Regions from separate parts of the Nocardioides sp. Z21_20 genome, predicted to be linked through region 3. Evidence: predicted binding sites of a transcription regulator. Region 3 holds the regulator's gene; each other region holds the start of a gene.
The links. The regulator LexA, encoded in region 3, represses DNA repair genes until DNA is damaged. The targets are predictions, from matches to a motif close to TCGAACANNTGTTCGA.
Positions count from the first base shown of each region.

Region 1: the regulator LexA is predicted to act here: its motif matches at 1,934-1,949, upstream of AC6EH9_RS15990 (alpha-ketoglutarate-dependent dioxygenase AlkB).
Region 2: the regulator LexA is predicted to act here: its motif matches at 1,284-1,299, upstream of AC6EH9_RS07275 (DUF6504 family protein).
Region 4: the regulator LexA is predicted to act here: its motif matches at 1,934-1,949, upstream of recA (recombinase RecA).

Region 1 is NZ_JCBAJX010000011.1:82,768-86,773, reverse strand. It holds gene AC6EH9_RS15995 (hypothetical protein) at 1-1,148, shown strand, start outside; gene AC6EH9_RS15990 (alpha-ketoglutarate-dependent dioxygenase AlkB) at 1,273-1,914, opposite strand; gene AC6EH9_RS15985 (ABC transporter ATP-binding protein) at 2,147-2,998, shown strand; gene AC6EH9_RS15980 (ABC transporter permease) at 3,001-4,006, shown strand, end outside.
Region 2 is NZ_JCBAJX010000003.1:166,203-170,208, reverse strand. It holds gene AC6EH9_RS07290 (ArsC/Spx/MgsR family protein) at 1-164, opposite strand, end outside; gene AC6EH9_RS07285 (YbaK/EbsC family protein) at 207-680, opposite strand; gene AC6EH9_RS07280 (hypothetical protein) at 711-1,202, shown strand; gene AC6EH9_RS07275 (DUF6504 family protein) at 1,392-1,757, shown strand; gene AC6EH9_RS07270 (SAV_6107 family HEPN domain-containing protein) at 1,769-2,221, shown strand; gene AC6EH9_RS07265 (endonuclease) at 2,370-3,602, shown strand; gene AC6EH9_RS07260 (DNA polymerase III subunit alpha) at 3,750-4,006, shown strand, end outside.
Region 3 is NZ_JCBAJX010000002.1:205,557-209,562, reverse strand. It holds gene AC6EH9_RS04650 (hypothetical protein) at 1-220, shown strand, start outside; gene AC6EH9_RS04645 (hypothetical protein) at 308-640, shown strand; gene AC6EH9_RS04640 (LysM peptidoglycan-binding domain-containing protein) at 645-1,016, opposite strand; gene lexA (transcriptional repressor LexA) at 1,415-2,218, shown strand; gene AC6EH9_RS04630 (phosphatase PAP2 family protein) at 2,293-3,084, shown strand; gene AC6EH9_RS04625 (DivIVA domain-containing protein) at 3,094-3,501, shown strand; gene AC6EH9_RS04620 (ATP-dependent DNA helicase) at 3,511-4,006, opposite strand, start outside.
Region 4 is NZ_JCBAJX010000008.1:99,769-103,774, reverse strand. It holds gene AC6EH9_RS13775 (phosphoribosyltransferase) at 1-30, opposite strand, end outside; gene AC6EH9_RS13770 (regulatory protein RecX) at 87-749, opposite strand; gene recA (recombinase RecA) at 733-1,770, opposite strand; gene AC6EH9_RS13760 (organic hydroperoxide resistance protein) at 2,065-2,490, shown strand; gene AC6EH9_RS13755 (DUF3046 domain-containing protein) at 2,514-2,705, opposite strand; gene AC6EH9_RS13750 (GNAT family N-acetyltransferase) at 2,817-3,326, shown strand; gene AC6EH9_RS13745 (ABC transporter permease) at 3,334-4,006, opposite strand, start outside.

The DNA of each region.
Region 1 (4,006 bases), on a different contig from region 3:
AGGTTGAGGTGCAGCGGCAGAAGCTGCAGCGGGCGTGGCGGCGCACGGACTGGTCGGAGCTGTTCTTGGAGTTCCGACCCGACCAGGCGCTAGCGGACTCGGACGTGGACGTGGTCACGCTCTTCGAAGGCGTGCTCGAGCTGGCTGCCCAGGACATGGACGCGGCCGGGCTGGAGGAGGAGATCGGCGTCGTGTGCGTCGGCGCCTCCGACAAGGGCCCCGTCGCCGCCCTCGACGACAAGGGTGGCACCCCACCGGCGTTCGAGGCCTGGATGGACTCCTTCACCCGCCACGCTGAGGCCGCCGGCCTGAGCGGGACCCTGGGCGTGGCACCCGAGGCTCGACACCCGGCCGGGCTCCCCTCCCCCCTCGACTCACCGTGGATCCCCGCCTGCTTCGTCGCCTACCAGGTTGTCGAGGAGAGCACGCTCACCACCCACCAGGCCCGCTCCGAATGGCTGGTGCCCGAGGACCTCACTCGCCAGATCGTCACCCAGGCAGTCGAGTGGGCACAACGCGACCGCGCCCGGATCTACGTGCGCCGCGAGCTGCACACCTTCGAGACCGGACCCGACGTCGCGCCCCTCCTCCGCTCAGCTCTGGCACACCCCAAGACCAGGGCTGGCTTGCGGAGCGTGGGGCCACGCCGGGGCGAGTTCAACGACATCCAGTTCAGCGTCCACGGCACCGTCGTGCAGCAGTGCGGCGCGCCCGGCCTGGACCTCGAAGCGCTAATCGGCCGGCTGCTCGCACCCGTCGTTGCCCAGCGCGGGATCGTCCGGCAGGCCTTCATCCGCTCCACCCGAGCCCTGCCACAGACCTGGGAAGACTTCAAGATCGGCCCCGGTCCGCACCCTCCAGTCGATATCGCGCAGCGGATCTACCACCTGCTGGAGACCTACGCCGTCGACGCCCACGGCGTCCAGGTCCTCACCGACGCCCACCTCGAGAAGGCCCACGACCTCACCGACTGGGACATCACCCCTCTGGGCGACCAACGCCACCTCGTACGCCACCGCGACGCCCACGCCTTCTACACCCAACAACCAGACCCCGACCTCATCGCCAGCGCCCGCCACGACTTTGGCCCGATGCTCCTCACCGAGCAGACCCTCCGCGAGAACCCAAAGCCCTGGGCTCGCGGATAGCAGCACGACAAGCGGCGAGTACGTGGCCCGTCTCGTGCGCCTGACGGGATGGTGCAGTCGTCGCCTGTTGCCGCAACTTCGCATGTCAACCTGCTGGAACTGCGGCCTCAGTTCCGCCTGTTCCTCAGAAGACGTGGCGCGGGCGGAACTGCACCGACAGCCGCGGCCCGGCGTGGGCGACCTTGGGCACCGCGTGCTCCCAGGTGCGCTGGCACGATCCGCCCATCACCAGCAGGTCGCCGTGGCCCATCGTGAAGCCCGTCGAGCCGCCCCCGCCGCCACGCGGCCGCAGGGCCAGCCGGCGCGGGTCGCCCACCGAGATGATCGCGACCATCGTGTCCTGGGTGCGCCCGCGGCCGAACGTGTCGCCGTGCCAGGCCACCGAGTCGCGCCCGTCGCGGTAGTAGCAGCACCCGGCGGTCAGGAACGGCTCGCCGAGCTCGGGGCGGTAATACTCCGAGAGCGCGTCGCGCGCCTGCTCGAGGACCGGATGCGGCAGCGGCGCCCCGATCCCGTAGGTGTACACCAGCCGCGGCACGTCCACGACCCGGTCGTACATCTCGCGTCGCTCGGCGCGCCACGGCACCTCGCTGACCAGCGCCTCGAAGAGCTCGTCGGCCCCGGCGACCCAGTCGCGCCGTACGTCGACCCACGCGCCGCGGCTCAGCGCCGTACGCTCGACCGCACCGGACAGCGGCAGCACCTGGGCCCGTCCGCCGCCCAGGGTCTGCGGGTCGGCGGCGAAGAGCGTCCCTTGGAAGTCCATCGCGCCAGCGTAGCGCGGATCGAACGCTTGTTCGATGAGGCTTGGCGTGTCGGTTTCCCCGGCCGGCCGGGTATCGCTGAACTGGGCGGGCGAAGTTTCGGCCGACAAGTTCAGGCTTCCCCGGTCGACCGGGGAAACCGACAGCCCCCGGACGCCCACTCCGAGCCCCCTCAGGGATGCCCCGGGGAGAATCCCGGTTGGCGAGCGGGCCTGGGGTTGGGATGGTTGACCCATGACCCTCAGCTCGGCGCCGATCCAGCGCATCCCTGCCGCACGCGTGCAGAACCTCACCAAGACGTACGGCTCCGGGCAGGCGCTGGTCCGCGCCCTCGACGACGTCACGCTCGACCTCTACGAGGGCGAGTTCACCGCCGTGATGGGGCCCAGCGGGTCGGGCAAGTCCACGCTGATGCACTGCTGCGCCGCTCTGGACACGGGTACGTCGGGGTCGGTGTTCGTGGGCGAGCAGGACCTGAGCCGGCTCAAGGACAAGGCGCTGACCCGGCTGCGCCGCGACGAGGTCGGGTTCGTCTTTCAGTCGTTCAACCTGGTCCCGACGCTGACCGCGGGGGAGAACATCGCCCTGCCGCTGGCGATCGCGGGCCGCAAGCCCGACCCCGAGTGGCACCGGACGGTGATCAACACGGTCGGCCTCGCGGACCGCCTGCACCACAAGCCCAACGAGCTCTCCGGTGGCCAGCAGCAGCGGGTCGCGGTGGCCCGGGCGCTGGTGAGCCGGCCCCGGATCGTCTTCGCCGACGAGCCGACCGGCAACCTGGACTCCCGCTCGGGGGCCGAGGTGCTCGAGCTGCTGCGGCGCAGCGTCACCGACTACGGCCAGACGGTCGTGATGGTCACTCACGACCCGGTCGCCGCGGCGTACACCGACCGGGTGGTGTTCCTCGCCGACGGCCACGTCGTCGACGAGCTGCGCGACCCCACCCGTGAGCAGGTGCTCGCGGTGATGACGCAGATGAGCGACCCGGCCGGCGCCGCCTCGCACGGCCGGGGCGAGGACGAGCGGCCCCCCCACGAGCAGACGCCCCACGACCAGGTGCCGCTGATGCAGGATCGGGACGCCTGACCATGTGGAGAGCCGCCCTCAAGAGCCTGCTCGGCCGCAAGATCCGGCTGCTGCTGAGCACCTTCGCCATCGTCCTGGGCATCGCGTTCGTGGCCGGGACCCTGGTCTTCACCGACACCCTGGAACGCAGCTTCACCGCCCTGTTCGCCTCCACCGTCGGCGACGTCGTGGTCCGCCCCGACGGCGGGGACCTCGGCGAGGGGATCTCGACGCGGACCCTGCCCGCCGAGCTCGTCGAGGACCTGCGCGACACCCCCGGCGCAGCCCGCGCCGACGGCAACGTCAGCGTCAACGGCGTCTTCGTGGTCGACACCGAGGACAAGGTGATCGGCGGGCAGGGCGCCCCCGGCCTCGGCCTGAACTGGAACGACGCCCCGGCCGGCCACGGCCTGGAGGGGCTCACCATCGTCGAGGGCGAGGAGCCCAGTGCGGCCGGCGAGATCGCCCTCGACGCGGACACCGCGGACAAGTCCGGCTACGAGATCGGCGACGAGGTCCTGCTCAACACCGTCGGCGCCGAGCCGGTGCTGCGCAAGGAGCTGGTCGGAGTCGCCGACTTCGCCGACGGCGGGTCGCTCAACGGCGCCACCCTGACCCTCTTCGACACCCCCACCTCCCAGCAGCTCTTCCACGAGGGCCGCGATGTCTACAACGACATCTGGGTCACCGCGGAGGACGGCGTCTCCCAGGAGGAGCTGCGCGATGCGGTGGCCGCCCAGCTGCCCGACGGGGTGGAGGCCGTCACCGGCGACGAGGCCGCCGACGAGTCCGCCTCGCAGCTGCTCCAGGCCATCTCGTTCCTGAGCACCTTCCTGCTGATCTTCGCCGGCATCTCGCTGATCGTCGGCGCCTTCCTGATCGTGAACACGTTCTCGATCCTGGTCGCCCAGCGCAGCCGCGAGCTGGCCCTGCTGCGGGCCCTGGGCGCCTCGCAGGGACAGGTCACCCGCTCGGTGCTGCTCGAGGCGCTGGTGCTCGGGCTGCTGGGCTCCACCCTCGGGCTCGGGC
Region 2 (4,006 bases), on a different contig from region 3:
ACGTCCCAGGGCTCCAGCCCGAGTCGGTCGAGCACGGCCGCCAGCTCGTCGGCGCTGGGCGGATCGTCGAGGTAGCGGCGCACGGTGTAGTCGACGCCGGCCTCGTCGAGCGTCGCCTGCGCCGTGCGGCACTTCGCGCAGGCGGGGTTGATCCAGATCTCCATGCGGGCCTTCCTGTCAGGTGGCGATGTCGGAGTGCGGTGACGCTAGTCGACGTCGATCTCGACCGCACCGGTCATCGCGATCAGCTCCTCGAACGTCGTGGAGAAGACGGCCGAGGGGTGGCCGGCGGCCGCCCACACCACGTCGTACCTGCGCAACCAGGAGTCCACGGCCGTCGGGATCGGGGCCGGGTGCGCGAACGGCGAGACCCCGCCGATCACCTGGCCGGTGTGCCGGCGGACGAAGTCGGGGGAGGCGCGGCGCAGCCGGTCGTGACCCAGTCGCGCGGCGGTGCGGGTGGTGTCGACGCGGTGGGCGCCGGAGGTGAGCACCAGCACCGGGCGGCCGTCGGCGTCGAAGAGCAGGCTGTTGGCGATCGCTCCCACCTCGCACCCGAGCGCCTCGGCGGCCAGCGCGGCGGTGTGGACCGCGTCGGGGAGCACGACGATCTCGCCGGACCCGCCGCGGCGCCGGTGCTCTTCGCGAAAACGGGTGATCGCGGGGTGCTCGCTCGGCATACTTCGACCCTAACGACACGAGGGAGCCTGATGAGCCGACGACCCACCGGGCAGATGCTGCGACGACTGCCGGGGCTCGGGCGGCTGACACCGGTGCGGATCGGGACGGCGCTGCTCCTCGCCCAGATCGTCCTGCTCGGCGTGGCGGTGGCGCTCACCGCGGCGCTGCGCGAGGAGCTGGTGGAGGTCTGGGCCGGGCGCAACCCGACGGCACGCGAGATCCTCGCCGACGGTGGCGTTCCGGCGATCGAGGAGAGCGCGCTGCAGGTGCCGGCCTTCGTGCCGGTGGCGGTCGTGCTGTTCCTGGTGATGGCGCCGCTGATCGGGGTCCTGCTGGCGTTCTGGCGTCACCAGGCCACGTGGTCGCGCAGCGCGCTGACCTCGCTGGCGGGCTTCGGGATCGTGGCGGCGGTGATCGGGCTGCGGGCCGATCCGCCCACGGTGCTCGCCGTGGTCGCCTGGCTCTCGATCGCGCTGTACGTCGCCCTGCTGCCCTGCCTGTGGCACCCCGAGGCCCCCTGAGGCCGAGCGGTTCTGCGCTCCCGCCCGGCGGCGCGCCGGGGGTTGACGTCCTGTCGGTGGTGCGGTGTACCGTGGCGTTGTTCGAACACGCGTTCGAGCAACGGGCCCGGTGGGGGCGACCTCGACCCCCGCCCCCTCCGGGCCCTCCGGGGTCGAGACCGGTGCGGGGTGGCGACGAAGGAGCGAGGCATGCGGCGTTACGACGACCCGGTGGAGGTCCGCAAGGGGCCGGTGGGAGGCCCGGGCTCGACGCTCGAGGGGCCCGAGCAGTTCCTCTGGCACGGCCGGCTGTGGAAGGTCAGCGACGTCATCGCGCACTGGGTGGAGACCAGCCCGTGGTGGCAGTCCGCGGGGGTGCGGGCGGTGATCGGCTCCGAGGAGTCCCGGGTCCCGGCCGACGGGGCGCTGCTGGCGCCCGACCTGCTCCGCGAGCGGGAGCTCTGGCGGGTGGAGGCCGGTCGCGGCGTGGCGACCGGCGGAGCGGGCCGGGGCGTCTTCGACCTGGCCTTCGACTGGGCCGACGGCGGCTGGCGCCTTGTCGGCTGTGTGGACTGAGGCGGCCCGCGATGCTCGAGGTCAGCCCCTACTCCCTGCCCGCGACCACCCACTCCTACCTCGCCCGCTCGGCCGAGTCGCTGCAGGAGGCGATCACCGCCGCCGACGTGCCGACCCGCTACGCCTGCGCGCACGTCTCGGCGCTGCGTGCCGCCGCCGCGCTGCTCGCCGCCCGGGCCCTGCCGGTCGCGAGCCGGCGGCGTCAGCAGAAGAACGCCTGGGTGCTGCTCGCCGAGGTGGCTCCCGAGCTGCGGGAGTGGGCCGCCTTCTTCGCGGCCGGCGCCGGCAAGCGCGCCGCCGCCGAGGCCGGCTCGACGCGGGCGGTGACCGAGCGTGAGGCCGACGACCTGGTCCGCGACGCCGACCGGTTCCTCGCGGTCGTGGAGTCGGCGCTCGGCCTGATGCCGCACGTGCCGCTCCCCGCCCGTGCGGTGGCTCCGGTCCGGCGCTCCGGGGTCGCCTGAAACCTCTGAGGCGGGGCGGTTGTTGCGCCCGTGAGAAGAAGGCGAGAACACGGGGTTTCGGGTCTGGACGCCGAGCCCGCGGGGCGTCAGGCTGCGGGGGCCCGGCGCCCCGCCGGGCACTTCGTCGTCCTCTCCTGATCGGAGCCTCATGCCCCCCAGTCTCGGGTTGCGTCGCCGTCGTGCGGCGCAGGTGCTCTCCCTGTTCCTCCTCATCCCCCTGCTGGCGCTCGCGCCCGCCACCCCGCTCACCGCCCCTCTCCAGGGCGACTCGACGGGGCAGGCCGCCCAGGCCGCCACGCCGATCACGGTGGCCGCGGCCCGCGCCACCCAGAACGGCTCGGTCGCCACCGTCCGGGGCTACGTCGTCGGGCAGCCGACCGCCTCCACGACGGTGGTGCGCAGCGGGTTCCCCAGCGACTACGCGCTGGCGATCGCCGACACCGCCGGTGTCACCGACACCACCAAGATGCTCTACGTCCAGATCCCCAGCGCCCTGCGCTCCGGGTGGGGCCTGAAGACCAACCCCGCCCTGTTGGGGCGCCAGATCGACGTGACCGGCGCGCTCGCGGCGTACTTCTCGCGCCCGGGCCTGACCAGCGCGACGGCGTTCGCCTTCGCTGGCGGCACCGGTGGGGACGGCGGCTCCGGCGGTGGGCAGACGCCTCCGCCGGCCACCGGCGGCTCGACGGACTACGACGCCACCTACTACGCCTCCGCGCTCGGCAAGAGCGGCGCGGCGCTGGAGTCGGCGCTGCACACCATCATCTCCCGCGGCGTCACCAAGCTCTCCTACGACGCGGTGTGGAACGCCCTCAAGGTCACCGACCAGGATCCGTCGAACTCGGCCAACATCCGCACCCTCTACAGCGGGCTCTCGATGGCGAAGTCCAACAACGGCGGCGGGGTCGCCCAGTGGAACCGCGAGCACGTCTGGGCCAAGTCCCACGGCGACTTCGGGACCGCCACCGGCCCGGGCACCGACCTGCACCACCTGCGCCCCGAGGACGTGAGCGTCAACTCCGCGCGCGGCAACCTCGACTTCGACGCCGGTGGCACCCAGAACTCCGAGGCGCCGGGCAACTACGCCGACGCCGACTCCTGGGAGCCCCGCAACGCCATCAAGGGTGACGTGGCGCGGATGATCTTCTTCATGTCGGTGCGCTACGAGGGTGGCGACGGGTTCCCCGACCTCGAGGTCAACAACGTGGTCGGCAACGGCACCGCGCCGCTGCACGGCAAGCTCTCGGTGCTGCTGCAGTGGAACGCCCAGGACCCGCCGGACGCCTTCGAGAGGCGCCGCAACGACGTCATCTACGAGACCTACCAGCGCAACCGCAACCCGTTCATCGACCACCCGGAGTGGGCCGAGGCCATCTGGTGATCGCGCCCGGGTGCTGAGCGGGCGCGCCGGCGGCGGCCGGCGGCCCCCGCTTGACGCCTCCCTCGGGGCCGGGGCTATCGTTGACCTGTTCGAACACACGTTCGAGTCAGTCAGGGGTCGAGCCGACTGTCCAGGAGGCGGCCCCCCATGCCCGACCCGTTCCCGCACCTGCACGTGGCCTCCGGCTACTCCCTGCAGTACGGCGCGTCCCACCCGCACACGCTCGTCGAGCGGGCGGCCGAGCACGGGATGGACACCCTCGCGCTGACCGACCGGGACGGGACCTACGGCGCGGTGAAGTTCGCCAAGGCGTGCCTGGCCGGCGGGATCCGCCCCCTCCTGGGGGTGGATCTCGCCGTCGCCCCGCTGGACGCCCGCTGGGCGGGGCCGGGGGAGGAGGCGGC
Region 3 (4,006 bases):
CGACGACGGAACCAGCTTCAGCATCCTCGTCGCCCCCGACAGCGAGGGCGCCGACGCCGCCGGCGAGGCGGTGGCGCGGTTCGTGGAGAAGGGCTGGCAGGACAACACCACGCCGGGCAGCTCGGCGCACGTCCTGGTCAAGGGCCCCGACACCGCGATCATCGAGTCGATCGACGGCAACGGCACCGAGCTGGTCAGCTACAACCTCGTCACGCAGTAGCCATCGGACCTCCCCGGACGGCTGACCGCTGGGCCCGCGGGGAGGAGCCTTACCCTTGCCAGCGGAACTCAGAGGAGAATCGTGAGCGTGAGCACGGGCAGTGGCGGCAAGCGAGCAGGGGCCCGTCGTGCGATGGCCGCGCCGCGCAGGCGGCGCGGCCTGCTCATGGCGCTGGCACTGGGGATCACGGTGACGGTGGTGGCGTGGGGCTACCTCGTCAGCGCTGCCATCGACTTCGGCAGCACGGCACGGGCCGGCGACTCCGCCGCCTGGGGCTTCCTGGCACTGGCCTGCCTCGGCGCCATCGCCTGTCTCTTCGCCGCCCTGCTGCTCGGCAGCCACGCCCTGCGCGAGCTCGGCGTCACTCGACGCCCCGACGAGGCGCCGCGCCCCACCGGGGGCCGACGGGCAGCGCGCTGATCGCTCAGTCGCGCACGGGCACGCGCAACCGCTGACCGGACATCACCGCGGCCGAGTCGAGGGCGTTGAGCCGCTGGATCTCGTCGACCACCTCGCGGGTGTCCCCCGGCGAGGCGATCTCGCTGGCGATCCCCCACAGCGTGTCACCGGGCCCGACCGCGACGATCCGGGTGTCCGGTGCCTGCCCGGCGCTCTGCGTGGCGACGGAGCCGTCACCGAGCACCACCCCTACCGCCAGCAGCAGCGAGACGGCGCCGCCCAGGATCACCGCCCTCCCGCGACGGGTCAGCCGCACCGGCCCGGCCACGGGGCGGGCGGGACGCGAGGCGGGGCGGGCAACGGGCTGTGCGGCCAAGTGGACTGCGGTGCTGCTCATGGGGACCTCCAGGGGAAGGCGGCGTCAGGGCCGGGCGGTTGCCCGGCAGTGCTGCCGTGTCGGTCTGTGTCTACAAGCGACCACCGACAGTCCCGCTGCGAGCCGCTGTCGCCGGCCGCGTGAGGAAGCGTCTCCGAGTCACCTGATCGGGCATGTCGCTTGAAAGGCATCCGTTCGATCAGGTGTTCGATCGAACATACGAGCGAACTTAGAGCATGTGTTCGAATAGGGCAAGAGAAACGCCGAACATGCGTTCGAGTTCCTCAGCCTGGCGAGGGCGACACGCCCTTCGAACAGATGTTTGAACCTGCCGGTGTCGGCGGTCTACGGTAGGGAGCATCGGCGGACGCGACGGCGCGGCCGGCGCTCACACCGCCCCGAAGCAGAGAGGCACACAGATGGCCAGAGGAACGGGCTCGGACGACGGGGGCCGCACCAGCGCGTCCACTCCCGCCAAGGCGCGCACCAAGGGCGCCGGCAAGGGCGGCGCCAAGGTCGCGGTGCTGCCGGACGGGCCCCCCGACGCCACCGGCCTGACCCCGCGCCAGCAGCGGGTCCTCAACGTCATCCGCGACTCCATCGAGATGCGCGGCTACCCGCCGAGCATGCGCGAGATCGGCGAGAAGGTCGGGCTGACCAGCTCCTCGTCGGTGGCGCACCAGCTGAAGGTGCTCGAGGAGAAGGGCTTCCTCAAGCGCGACCCCAACCGCCCCCGGGCCATCGAGGTCTTCCTGCCCGAGGTGATGGCCGCACGCCGTTCCATGTCGGCGCCGGACCCGGTCGCCGAGGAGGACTTCGACCCGACCGGCATCGGCGACGCGATGCCCGCGGCGATCAACGTGCCGATGGTCGGCCGGATCGCCGCCGGCGGGCCGATCCTGGCCGAGGAGCGCGTCGAGGACGTGTTCCCGCTGCCCAAGCAGCTCGTCGGCGACGGCACGCTGTTCCTGCTCGAGGTGGCCGGTGACTCGATGATCGACGCGGCCATCTGCAACGGGGACTACGTCGTGATCCGCCAGCAGCCGACCGCCAACAACGGGGAGATCGTGGCGGCGATGATCGACGGCGAGGCCACGGTGAAGACGTTCCAGCGCAAGGACGGCCAGGTGTGGCTGCTCCCGCACAACACGGCGTACGACCCTATTGACGGGACCCATGCGACGATCCTCGGTAAGGTCACGGCGGTCCTGCGCCGCATGTGACCCTCGGATCGGGCACGGGCCCGCTCAGGGTCATTCCTGATGCGGATCCGACGAGCTCGCGGGAGAATGGGGAAGTGACGATCGCGAGACAGCCCCCGACCGCCGCCGCCCACCGGACGGCAGGGCGCTCCACCCTCGCGACCCGGCCGCGTCTGCGGCGCGGGCTCCTCGAGCTCGCGGTGCTGGCCAGCCTCTACGTCGCCTACAGCGCCAGTCGCCTGGTGGCCGACGACTCCTTCGAGCCGGCGCGAGAGCGCGCGGTCCAGCTGCTGCACCTGGAGAGCCTGGTCGGCCTCGACGTCGAGGCCGGCCTCAACCAGTGGTTCGTCGCGGTCTCCTGGGTGGGCCTGGCCGCCTCCTACTGGTACGCCACCACCCACTACGTCGTCACGCTCGTCGCGCTGGTCTGGCTCTACTTACGGGGCCGCGCCGCCTACGTCCCGGCGCGTACGGCGCTGCTCGTCGCCACCGTCCTGGGCCTGGCGATGTACCTGCTGCTCCCCACCGCTCCCCCGCGGCTGGTGGACGGCTACGTCGACGTCCTGCACCTGCACGCCGCCGACGGCTGGTGGGGTGGCGAGGCCTCGGCACCCAAGGGGTTCGGCGACCTCACCAACCAGCTGGCCGCGTTCCCGTCGCTGCACGCCGGCTGGGCGCTCTGGGTGGCGCTCGCGGTGCACCGTGAGGTCCGCGGAGTGTGGATCAGGTCGTTGGGCTGGGCCTACGCGCTGGTCACCGCGGTCGTCATCGTGGGCACCGGCAACCACTGGGTCCTCGACGTGGTCGTCGGCTGGCTGGTGGTGCTGATCGGCTTCTGGGTCGGGGATCGCTGGAGCGCCCGACGAGGGCACCGCACGGCGCGCTAGCGTCTGCACATGGATCTCGCGCCCCGCTTCACCGCTCGCAGGTTCCGCGAGGGCTACGACCCCGCGGAGGTCGACGCGTTCATCGCCCGGGTGCAGGCCGCGATCGCGCAGTCGCCACCGGCCGTGTCGACCGACGACCTCCTCGACGTCCGCTTCACGGTGCGCCGCCAGGAGGCGTCCTACGACATGGCCCAGGTCGACGACTGGGTCGCCTCGATGCTCCACTACCTGCGCAGCCGCCAGCGGGGCAGGCCCGCGTCGCCGGGACAGGACCCGAGCCTGCCTCCGGAGCTGCGCGGGGCCGACCTGCCGACCACCCACCTCCGCCCGTCCGGTCCCCCGGCCTGGGCGCGGCTGACGGCGCTGATCCTGGTGATCTCGCTGGTGGCGTTCGTGGTGGCCTCGGCGTTCATCTGAGGCCCGGGCTCACTCGCTCTCGGAGAGGCGCTTGAGCGCCTTGCGGACCACGGCCGGGTCGGTGGTCGGCCACATCGCCGGCAGGCTCGCCTTGAGGAAGCCGCCGTAGCGGGCCGTGGCCAGCCGTGGGTCCAGGATCGCGACGACGCCCTTGTCGGAGGTGGTCCGGATCAGCCGGCCCGCCCCCTGGGCCAGCAGCAGCGCGGCGTGGGTGGCGGCCACCTGCATGAAGCCGTTGCCGCCGGACTTGTCGACCGCCTGCTGGCGCGCCGACATCAGCGGGTCGTCGGGGCGCGGGAACGGGATCCGGTCGATCAGCACCAGCTGACAGGTGTCGCCGGGCACGTCGAGGCCCTGCCACAGGCTGAGCGTGCCGAACAGGCAGGTGTGCGGGTCCTCGACGAACTGCTTGGCCAGCTCCGGCAGCTGGGCGTCCCCCTGGGCCAGCGTGGTCAGGTGCGGCAGCCGGGCCCGGACCGCCTCCGCGGCCGCCTCGGCGGCGCGG
Region 4 (4,006 bases), on a different contig from region 3:
GTAGGTCAGGACCTCGCGCTCGTCGCTCATGGGCACATCATGGACCACCGGCGGTGTCGTCGCGCGGGCAGCCGGGCGCGGCTGCCTCACCCCTCCAGGTCCGGCACGTCGAGATCGGCGCGCAGCTCCTCACGGATCACCGAGAAGGCGAGCCCGGCCGGATAGCCCTTGCGCGCGAGCATCCCGGCGAGGCGACGGGTCGCCTTCTCCGGCTCCAGCCCGGCCACCGAGCGCAGCTTCTTGCGCACCAGCGCCCGCGCGGCGGCCTCCTCGTCGGCGGGGTCGATCTCGTCGAGGGCCTCGCGGGCCAGGTCGTCGTCGATGCCCTTGCGTCGCAGCTCCTGGGCGAGCGCGCGGCGCGCCAGGCCCTTGCCCGGCTGCCTGCTCTCGACCCAGGCGCGAGCGAAGGCACGATCGTCGACCAGCCCGACCTCCTCGAAGCGGTCCAGCAGCCGCTGGCCCACCTCGGGCGGCACGTTCTTCTTCGCCAGCTTGTCGGTGAGCTCCTGACGGGAGCGCGCCTGGCCGGTGAGCTGGTCGAGCAGGATCTTGCGCGCCACCGCCTCCTGGTCGGCCTCCGGACCGCGCGCCACCGGGTCCTCGGGGGGAGGCAGGTCCGCCTGGGGAGCGACCGAGCGGATCCAGGCGGCCACCCCGGCCGCCACGTCACCGCGCCACGGGTCCTCCGCGTCGGTCACGGCCGCCTCGGAGTCGTCGTGGCGCGGTCCGCGCTCAGAAGCTCTCGACACCGGTCGGGTCGGCAGGCACGTCGACGTGCGGGCCGACGCCCAGCTTCTCGAGGATCTTCTTCTCGAGCTCGTTGGCCAGGTCGGGGTTGTCCCTGAGGAACTTGCGGGCGTTCTCCTTGCCCTGTCCCAGCTGGTCGCCCTCGTAGGTGTACCAGGCACCCGCCTTGCGGACCAGGCCGGCCTCGACGCCCACGTCGATCAGGCCACCCTCGCGGCTGATGCCCTTGCCGTACATGATGTCGAACTCGGCCTGCTTGAACGGCGGGGCCACCTTGTTCTTGACGACCTTGATCCGGGTCCGGTTGCCGACCATCTCGGTGCCGTCCTTGAGCGTCTCGATGCGACGCACGTCGAGACGGACCGAGGCGTAGAACTTGAGCGCCTTGCCACCGGTGGTGGTCTCCGGGGAGCCGAACATCACGCCGATCTTCTCGCGCAGCTGGTTGATGAAGATCATCGTGGTGCCCGAGCTGTTGAGGGCACCGGTCATCTTGCGCAGCGCCTGGCTCATCAGCCGGGCCTGCAGCCCCACGTGGCTGTCGCCCATCTCGCCCTCGATCTCCGCGCGCGGCACCAGCGCGGCCACCGAGTCCACGACGATGAGGTCGAGCGCGCCGGAGCGGATCAGCATGTCGGCGATCTCCAGGGCCTGCTCGCCGGAGTCGGGCTGCGAGACCAGCAGCGCGTCGGTGTCGACGCCCAGCGCCTTCGCGTACTCCGGGTCGAGCGCGTGCTCGGCGTCGATGAAGGCGACGATGCCCCCGGCCGCCTGAGCGTTGGCCACCGCGTGCAGCGCGACCGTGGTCTTACCGGAGGACTCCGGACCGTAGATCTCCACCACCCGCCCGCGCGGCAGGCCTCCGATGCCCAGCGCGACGTCCAGCGCGATCGCACCGGAGGGGATCACGCCCAGCGCGGCACGAGTCTCCTCGCCCAGGCGCATGATCGAGCCCTTGCCGAACTGCTTCTCGATGCCCGCGAGCGCGGCATCCAAGGACTTGTTGCGGTCTCCAGCGGCCATGTCATTCCATCCAATCTCCGGGCCCCGTAGAGCCCGCCGTGTGGTGTAGCGAGTCGTGTTCGTCTGTGGGAAGGACGCTAGACAAGACCACCGACAGTGCCGGAATCCTCCCGGAACCTGGGGACAACGAACGCCCCTGCGTCACCTGTGCATCCAGGGTAGCCCGAACAGGTGTTCGACCGAGAATCTCGCCCCCGCGTGTCGCTCGTTGATTTTCCATTGTGCGCAATTGAATCGCCGGATACGTTGGGGAGCGGGTCGGTCCCGGCCCACCACCTCACGGACAGGACCCCCATGGACGCGCTCTACACCGCCGAGGCCCTCGCCACCGGAGCCGGCCGCAACGGCCGCGGCAGCACCCCCGACGGCCGCCTGGACCTCGACCTCGCCGTACCCCAGGAGATGGGCGGCAGCGGCGAGGGGACGAACCCCGAGCAGCTCTTCGCGGTCGGGTACGCGGCGTGCTTCCACTCCGCACTGCAGATGGTGGCCCGCGCCGCCGAGGCCGATGTCACCGACTCCGCCGTGGGCGCCCGCGTCAGCATCGGCGCCGCCGAGGGCGGGGGCTTCCAGCTCGCCGTGACCCTGGAGGTCACCCTGCCCCACCTGTCCCTGGAGGAGGCGGAGAAGCTGGCCGAGCAGGCGCACCAGGTGTGCCCCTACTCCAACGCCACGCGCGGCAACATCGAGGTGACGCTGAGCGTCAACGACGAGGACTGAGCCGCATCCGGGCGCCGCAGGCCCTAACGCAGGGTCTCGGGGAGCTGCTGGTCGCGCCACACCGCCGCCCAGACCTCCTTCGCCGGTACGCCGGCGTCGAGCGCCTGGGTGACGGTGCGGTTGCCCAGCTCGCCGATCACGTGATGTTCGGCGAACGTGGGGGCGTGCACGCCGAGGCCCTCCTCGAGGCGGCCCCAGAACTCGGTGAACCTCATCGCGCGTCCCTGGGCAGGACGGGGGCCAGGTACGCGCAGTCGGGGGTGAGCACACGAGCATTCTTCCAGCCACTGCCACATGCGCCGCCCGGTGCTGGGAGGATGGCGACTATGGCCGAGTTCTCGACCCGCTCCGCGACCGAATCCGATCTCGCCGCTATCTCGGCGATCTACACGCACGCGGTGGAGCACTCCACCACCACGTTCGACCTCGAGCCACCCGACATGGACCACTGGCGCGCGCGCCTGGACGGCCAGCACCCCGGTGACCACCTGCTCGTCGCGGTGAGCGACGCGGACACCGTCGTGGGCTACGCCTACTCGTGGTCGTTCCGGCCGCGACCTGCCTATTCCCTGACCCGCGAGACGTCGATCTACCTCGACCGCTCGGTGCGCGGCCAGGGCGTCGGGAGACTGCTCTACCCCGCACTGCTGCAGACGATGGCGGTCTCGGGGGTGCACACCGCCATCGCCGCGGTCGCGCTGCCGAACCCGGCCAGCGAGCGGCTGCACCAGTCCGTGGGCTTCGAGAAGCTCGGGGTGATGCGGGAGGTGGGTCGCAAGTTCGACCAGTGGATCGACATGGCCTGGTACCAGAAGATGCTGATCAACCTGCCCTGAGGCTCGCTCAGGTCAGCAGGAGGCCGTCCAGGCGCCGCCGGACCACCCACAGCCCGGCCACCCCCATCGCCAGCAGGTAGAGCACCGAGACCAGGGACGCGCTCGTCACCGCCCCGGTGGTCAGCTCGCGGCACAGCACCACGCCCCGGTACAGCGGCGTGCACTCCACCACCCAGCGCAGCGCGCCGTCGAAGGCGGTGATCGGGAAGAACGTGGCCGAGAACAGGAACAGCGGCAGCTGCACCAGCGTCACCTTGTCGAAGTCCTGCCAGCTGGTGAACCACGTGGTCACGGCCATGAAGACAGCCGAGAACGCGAAGCCCAGCAGCACCGCCGCCGGCAGCGCCAGCACCGCCCACCAGGTGTCCACCAGCCCCATCGCCACCATCACCACCAGGAACATCGCGGAGTAGCTCGCCCCGCGGATCAGCCCCCACGCGATCTCGCCGCGCGCGATGTCGGAGGTGGACAGCGGGGTGGCCAGCATCTGGTCGTACAGCTTGGCGTACTTGAGCTTGAAGAAGACGTTGAAGGTGCTGTCCATCATCGCGCCGTTCATCGCCGAGGCCGCCAGCATCCCGGGCGCCACGAACTCGGCGTACCCGATCACCTCGCCGTTGAACTCGAAGGTGTCGATCAGCTGGCCCACCCCGATGCCGATCGAGAGCAGGTAGAAGAAC